Linked DNA regions of Streptomyces venezuelae. Each later gene encodes a partner of the first gene's protein in a complex. Links are inferred from orthologs where the notes say so. Each region holds a gene or a part of one and is shown in the gene's direction. Other genes may lie near its edges.

Region 1 (3,444 bases):
GTGTGCGCGTCCGCGCGTACGTAGGGGGACGGGACCAGCGTCCAGCGCTGGATGTCGGGGTCCTGCGCGGCGGCGTACACCTCGGCCTCGTCCGCGGGGACGAAAGGCCGCAATACCAGTCGGTCCGTGCTGAGTGTCTTCGGCTCCATGGACGAATTCTGCTGCCGGGCCGGTATCCGGGGCGAACAATTTCCGGTGATCCCTCAGGGCGGTGCGGCACCTTCGGTGTCCCCCGTACGTTCTCAATCCGGGCACCCGTGCCCTCACGGGAACGGCGGACCTCCCGACGCGGCCACGTCCTCGCTTACGATGGCCGTTGCGGTGGGGCCCACCTGCCGTGCCCGTGTACGTACAGTGCCCAGGCCCGACCGGCAAGGAGACAAACCTCGGTGTCCGTCTTCAACAAGCTCATGCGTGCAGGCGAAGGCAAGATCCTGCGCAAACTGCACCGCATCGCGGACCAGGTCAACTCCATCGAAGAGGACTTCGTCAACCTCTCCGACGCCGAGTTGCGTGCGCTCACGGACGAGTACAAGCAGCGTTTCCAGGACGGCGAGAGCCTGGACGACCTGCTGCCCGAGGCCTTCGCGACCGTACGCGAGGCCGCGAAGCGCGTCCTCGGCCAGCGGCACTACGACGTCCAGATCATGGGTGGAGCGGCGCTGCACCTCGGTTATGTGGCCGAGATGAAGACCGGTGAGGGCAAGACCCTCGTCGGCACGCTGCCCGCGTACCTGAACGCGCTGTCCGGCAAGGGCGTCCACCTGATCACGGTGAACGACTACCTCGCCGAGCGCGACTCCGAGCTGATGGGCCGGGTGCACAAGTTCCTCGGCCTGGAGGTCGGCTGCATCCTGGCGAACATGTCGCCCGCGCAGCGCCGCGAGCAGTACGGCTGTGACATCACCTACGGCACGAACAACGAGTTCGGCTTCGACTACCTGCGCGACAACATGGCGTGGTCCCAGGACGAGCTCGTCCAGCGCGGCCACAACTTCGCCGTGGTAGACGAGGTCGACTCGATCCTCGTCGACGAGGCCCGTACCCCGCTGATCATCTCCGGCCCCGCCGACCAGGCCACGAAGTGGTACGGCGACTTCGCGAAGCTGGTGACCCGCCTGACCAAGGGCGAGGCCGGCCAGCCGCTGAAGGGCATCGAGGAGACCGGCGACTACGAGGTCGACGAGAAGAAGCGCACCGTCGCCATCCACGAGTCCGGCGTCGCCAAGGTCGAGGACTGGCTCGGCATCGAGAACCTCTACGAGTCGGTGAACACCCCGCTCGTCGGTTACCTCAACAACGCGATCAAGGCCAAGGAACTCTTCAAGGCCGACAAGGACTACGTCGTCATCGACGGCGAAGTCATGATCGTCGACGAGCACACCGGCCGTATCCTCGCCGGCCGCCGCTACAACGAGGGCATGCACCAGGCGATCGAGGCGAAGGAAGGGGTGGACATCAAGGACGAGAACCAGACCCTCGCCACGATCACCCTGCAGAACTTCTTCCGCCTCTACTCGAAGCTGTCCGGCATGACCGGTACGGCCATGACCGAGGCCGCCGAGTTCCACCAGATCTACAAGCTCGGTGTCGTCCCGATCCCGACCAACCGCGGAATGGTCCGCAAGGACCAGCCGGACCTGATCTACCGGACCGAGGTCGCGAAGTTCGCCGCCGTCGTCGACGACATCGCGGAGAAGCACGAGAAGGGCCAGCCGATCCTCGTCGGTACGACGTCGGTCGAGAAGTCCGAGTACCTCTCCCAGCAGCTCTCCAAGCGCGGCATCCCGCACGAGGTGCTCAACGCCAAGCAGCACGACCGTGAGGCGACGATCGTCGCCCAGGCCGGCCGCCGGGGCGCGGTCACGGTCGCCACGAACATGGCCGGCCGCGGTACCGACATCAAGCTCGGCGGCAACCCGGACGACCTGGCCGAGGCCGAGCTGCGCCAGCAGGGGCTGGACCCGGAGGAGCACATCGAGGAGTGGGCGCACGCCCTCCCGTCGGCGCTCACCCGGGCCGAGGCCGCGGTGAAGGCGGAGTTCGAGGAGGTCAAGGAGCTCGGCGGGCTGTATGTGCTGGGCACCGAGCGCCACGAGTCGCGCCGCATCGACAACCAGCTGCGCGGCCGTTCCGGCCGACAGGGCGACCCGGGCGAGTCCCGCTTCTACCTGTCGCTGGGCGACGACCTGATGCGCCTGTTCAAGGCCCAGATGGTCGAGCGCGTCATGGCGATGGCGAACGTCCCGGACGACGTGCCGATCGAGAACAAGATGGTGACGCGCGCGATCGCGTCGGCCCAGTCGCAGGTGGAGACCCAGAACTTCGAGACGCGCAAGAACGTCCTGAAGTACGACGAGGTCCTCAACAACCAGCGTGAGGTCATCTACGGCGAGCGCCGCCGCGTCCTGGAGGGCGAGGACCTGCAGGAGCAGGTGCGCCACATGATGGACGACACCATCGACGCGTACATCGCGGCCGAGACGGTCGAGGGCTTCGCCGAGGAGTGGGACCTGGAGCGCCTGTGGGGCGCCTTCCGGCAGCTCTACCCGGTGAAGGTCACCATCGAGGAGCTGGAGGAGGCCGCGGGCGACCGTGCGGGCATCACCGCCGAGTTCATCGCGGAGTCCGTCAAGGACGACATCCACGAGCAGTACGAGACGCGTGAGAAGACGCTCGGCTCCGAGATCATGCGTGAGCTGGAGCGGCGCGTGGTCCTGTCGGTGCTCGACCGCAAGTGGCGCGAGCACCTGTACGAGATGGACTACCTGCAGGAGGGCATCGGCCTGCGTGCGATGGCCCAGAAGGACCCGCTGGTCGAGTACCAGCGCGAGGGCTTCGACATGTTCAACGCCATGCAGGAAGGCATCAAGGAGGAGTCCGTCGGCTACCTGTTCAACCTGGAGGTCCAGGTCGAGCAGCAGGTCGAGGAGCTTCCCGTGCAGGACGCGGCGCCGTCGCTGACGAAGGAGCCCGCGGGGGCGCGTCCGGAGATCCGGGCCAAGGGGCTGGACGCTCCGCAGCGGCCGGACCGGCTGCACTTCTCCGCCCCGACGGTGGACGGGGAGGGCGGTGTCATCGAGGGCGACTTCGACAGTGACTCCGCCGGCGGTGAGGGTGACGGGATGACGCGGGCGGAGCGGCGCAAGGCGCAGAAGGCCGCGGGCGGGCGTCGCCGGAAGAAGTAACCCGCCGCCGGGTTGAGGCATGCGGCCGGGGCCGGACACCGTGGGGTGTCCGGCCCCGGCCGCGTTGTGTGGTGCCGGTGCCGGTGCCGGTGCCGGTGCCGGTGGTTGTGCCGGTGCCGTGGGTGCGGCGCCGTTGCCGGGGGCGCTGCCCCCGGACCCCCGCGCCTCAAACGCCGGCGGGGCTGAAGGGGCGCCTCAGACGCCGGCGGGGCTGGAAGGGTGCCTCGGCGGGGCTGGAAGGGTGCCTCGGCGGGGC
Region 2 (3,014 bases), 1.6 Mb from region 1 along the record:
TGCCGGGGCGGGTGCGTAATGGCTCGCCTCAAGATCACGCAGACGAAGTCGTACATCGGCAGCAAGCAGAACCACCGCGACACGCTGCGTTCGCTCGGGCTCAAGCGCCTGAACGACGTCGTCGTCAAGGAGGACCGCCCCGAGTTCCGCGGAATGGTTCACACCGTCCGCCACCTCGTGACGGTTGAGGAGGTTGACTAATCATGGCTGAGAACAGCCCGCTGAAGGCCCACAACCTCCGTCCCGCCCCCGGCGCCAAGACCGCGAAGACCCGTGTCGGTCGTGGTGAGGCGTCGAAGGGTAAGACGGCCGGTCGTGGTACGAAGGGCCAGAAGGCCCGTTACCAGATCCCGCAGCGCTTCGAGGGTGGGCAGATGCCCCTCCACATGCGCCTGCCGAAGCTCAAGGGCTTCAAGAACCCGTTCCGCACCGAGTTCCAGGTTGTCAACCTGGACAAGCTCGGCGCCCTCTACCCCGAGGGTGGAGAAGTCACGGTGGCCGACCTGGTCGCCAAGGGCGCGGTTCGCAAGAACAGCCTCGTCAAGGTCCTGGGCCAGGGCGAGATCTCCGTGGCGCTGCAGGTTTCGGTTGACGCCGTCTCCGCCTCCGCCAAGGAGAAGATTGCCGCTGCCGGCGGCACCGTCACCGAGCTCGTCTAAGACGATTTCAGTGGCTGAATAGCTCGAAACCCGACCGGGGATGCCTCACATATGGGGCATCCCCGGTCGGTCGTTCCACGGAAGGCACACTCGCCGGTAAGGTGGCGTGCACCTTTGCTTTGTCGTATTCGTCGATCCCTCAGACCGTCACCTCTGACGCAGTAGCGCGGGGGTCGCAGGAGGCACCGTGCTCACCGCGTTCGCCCGGGCGTTCAAGACGCCCGACCTGCGCAAGAAGCTGCTCTTCACGCTCGGCATCATCGTGCTGTTCCGGCTCGGGTCCCATGTTCCGGTACCCGGCGTGAGCTACAAGAACGTTCAGATCTGTGTCGAGCAGGCAGGCAGCAGCAATGGGCTGTTCGGCCTGGTCAACATGTTCAGCGGCGGCGCGCTGCTGCAGATCACGATCTTCGCGCTCGGCATCATGCCCTACATCACGGCGAGCATCATTCTGCAGCTGCTGACCGTGGTCATCCCGAAGCTGGAGACCCTCAAGAAAGAGGGCCAGTCCGGCACGGCGAAGATCACCCAGTACACGCGCTATCTGACGGTCGCGCTCGCGATCCTGCAGGGTACGGGCCTCGTCGCCACGGCCCGCACCGGTGCCCTGTTCCAGGGCTGCCAGGCCGCCAGCGAGATCGTTCCCGACCGCTCGATCTTCACGACGGTCGTCATGGTGGTCACCATGACCGCCGGTACCTGCGTCGTCATGTGGCTCGGTGAGCTCATCACCGACCGCGGCATCGGCAACGGCATGTCGATCCTCATGTTCATCTCGATCGCGGCCGGCTTCATCGGCGCCCTCTGGCAGATCAAGCTCCAGGGCAAGATCGCGGACGGCTGGGTCGAGTTCGGCGTGGTCATCCTGGTCGGCCTCGCGATGGTGTGCCTGGTGGTCTTCGTCGAGCAGGCGCAGCGCCGGATCCCGGTCCAGTACGCGAAGCGCATGATCGGTCGCCGTGCGTACGGCGGCACCTCGACCTACATCCCGCTCAAGGTGAACCAGGCGGGCATCATCCCCGTCATCTTCGCCTCGTCGCTGCTGTACATCCCGGCGCTGGTCGTGCAGTTCAGCGGGTCCCAGGCGGGCTGGGCCACCTGGATCCAGAAGCACTTCGTCAAGGGCGACCACCCGTACTACATCGCCGCCTACTTCCTCCTGATCGTCTTCTTCGCGTTCTTCTACGTGGCGATCTCGTTCAACCCCGAGGAAGTTGCAGACAACATGAAGAAGTATGGTGGGTTCATCCCGGGCATCCGCGCCGGTCGGCCCACCGCCGAGTACCTCAGCTACGTACTCAACCGGATCACCTGGCCGGGGTCGCTGTACCTGGGTCTCATCGCTCTTGTGCCGACGATGGCGTTGGCCGGCTTCGGAGCGAACCAGAACTTCCCGTTCGGCGGGACGAGCATCCTGATCATCGTGGGTGTGGGTCTGGAAACCGTGAAGCAGATCGAGAGCCAGCTCCAGCAGCGTAATTACGAAGGGTTCCTCCGCTGATGCGAATCGTCCTCGTTGGACCGCCCGGTGCGGGCAAGGGAACGCAGGCTGCGTTCCTTGCCAAGAACCTGTCGATTCCGCACATCTCCACGGGTGACCTGTTCCGGGCCAACATCAGCCAGGGCACCGAGCTGGGCAAGCAGGCGAAGGCGTACATGGACGCCGGCGACCTGGTTCCCGACGAGGTGACCATCGGCATGGCGAAGGACCGCATGGAACAGCCGGACGCCGTGAACGGCTTCCTGCTCGACGGTTTCCCGCGCAACGTCTCGCAGGCCGAGGCGCTCGACGTGATGCTCCAGGCCGAGGGCATGAAGCTCGACGCCGTCCTCGACCTGGAGGTCGAGGAGGAGGAGGTCGTCAAGCGGATCGCCGGTCGGCGGATCTGCCGCAACGACTCCTCGCACGTCTTCCACGTGACGTACGCCCCGGCCAAGGCCGAGGGCGTCTGCGACACCTGCGGTGGCGAGCTCTACCAGCGCGGCGACGACTCCGAGGCCACGGTCCGCAACCGGCTGGAGGTCTACCACACGCAGACCGAGCCGATCATCGACTACTACAAGGCCCAGGGCCTGCTGGTGACCATCCCCGCCCTCGGTGAGGTCGCGGACGTCACCAGGCGCGCGATGGACGCGCTCAAGAAGTAGTACGCGTTCGTGCCTACGGCCGCGGTGTCCTGGAGACGCCGCGGCCGTCTGCATGAGGCGTAGGACGGCGACCTCGGCCAATAATTGAGGAACCACAGCGGAGAGCAACCACCTCCGCGAGAGCGGCGGCGGTTCAGCCGCACGGAAGGGCAGGCATTTCCCATGGTCCAGATCAAGACCCCCGAGCAGATCGCGAAGATGCGCGAG

What was found. The genes of interacting proteins can lie anywhere in the genome.
Region 2: the proteins of secA (region 1) and secY are in contact, whole or in part, in a crystal structure (PDB 3DIN), measured with the Thermotoga maritima proteins. The link is inferred for Streptomyces venezuelae from one-to-one orthologs. Residues at the interface, in WP_004082002.1 of Thermotoga maritima: Glu261, Ala262, Arg263, Lys300, Ala301, Arg302, Thr303, Ile304, Ile305, Leu323, Tyr324, Asp325, Pro326, Val329, Ser330, Tyr333, Ile336, Lys340, Phe345, Val349, Glu363, Phe364, Tyr374, Ser375, Gly376, Gly377, Glu393, Ile395, Thr482, Ser483; in WP_004081795.1 of Thermotoga maritima: Glu108, Gly109, Glu110, Glu111, Ala236, Glu237, Arg238, Arg239, Ile240, Thr241, Ile242, Gln243, Tyr244, Ala245, Arg246, Arg247, Val248, Thr249, Gly250, Arg251, Arg252, Val253, Tyr254, Gly256, Ala257, Ser258, Thr259, Tyr260, Leu261, Pro262.

The regions. Positions count from the first base shown.
Region 1 is NZ_CP029189.1:2,894,242-2,897,685, reverse strand. What follows is about bases 12-3,388. They hold secA (preprotein translocase subunit SecA), read left to right. Parts: upstream 12-389; coding sequence 390-3,188; downstream 3,189-3,388. Other genes in these bases: DEJ51_RS12485 (GNAT family N-acetyltransferase), read right to left, coding at 12-149. Outside these bases: more of DEJ51_RS12485, read right to left, coding at 1-11. UniProt on the Escherichia coli protein: Required for protein export, interacts with the SecYEG preprotein conducting channel.
Region 2 is NZ_CP029189.1:4,469,103-4,472,116, forward strand. The notes cover bases 57-3,003. They hold secY (preprotein translocase subunit SecY), read left to right. Parts: upstream 57-846; coding sequence 847-2,160; downstream 2,161-3,003. Other genes in these bases: rpmD (50S ribosomal protein L30), read left to right, coding at 57-201; rplO (50S ribosomal protein L15), read left to right, coding at 204-659; DEJ51_RS19945 (adenylate kinase), read left to right, coding at 2,160-2,807; map (type I methionyl aminopeptidase), read left to right, coding at 2,970-3,003. In the rest of the region: rpsE (30S ribosomal protein S5), read left to right, coding at 1-19; more of rpmD, read left to right, coding at 19-56; more of map, read left to right, coding at 3,004-3,014. UniProt on the Escherichia coli protein: The central subunit of the protein translocation channel SecYEG. Consists of two halves formed by TMs 1-5 and 6-10.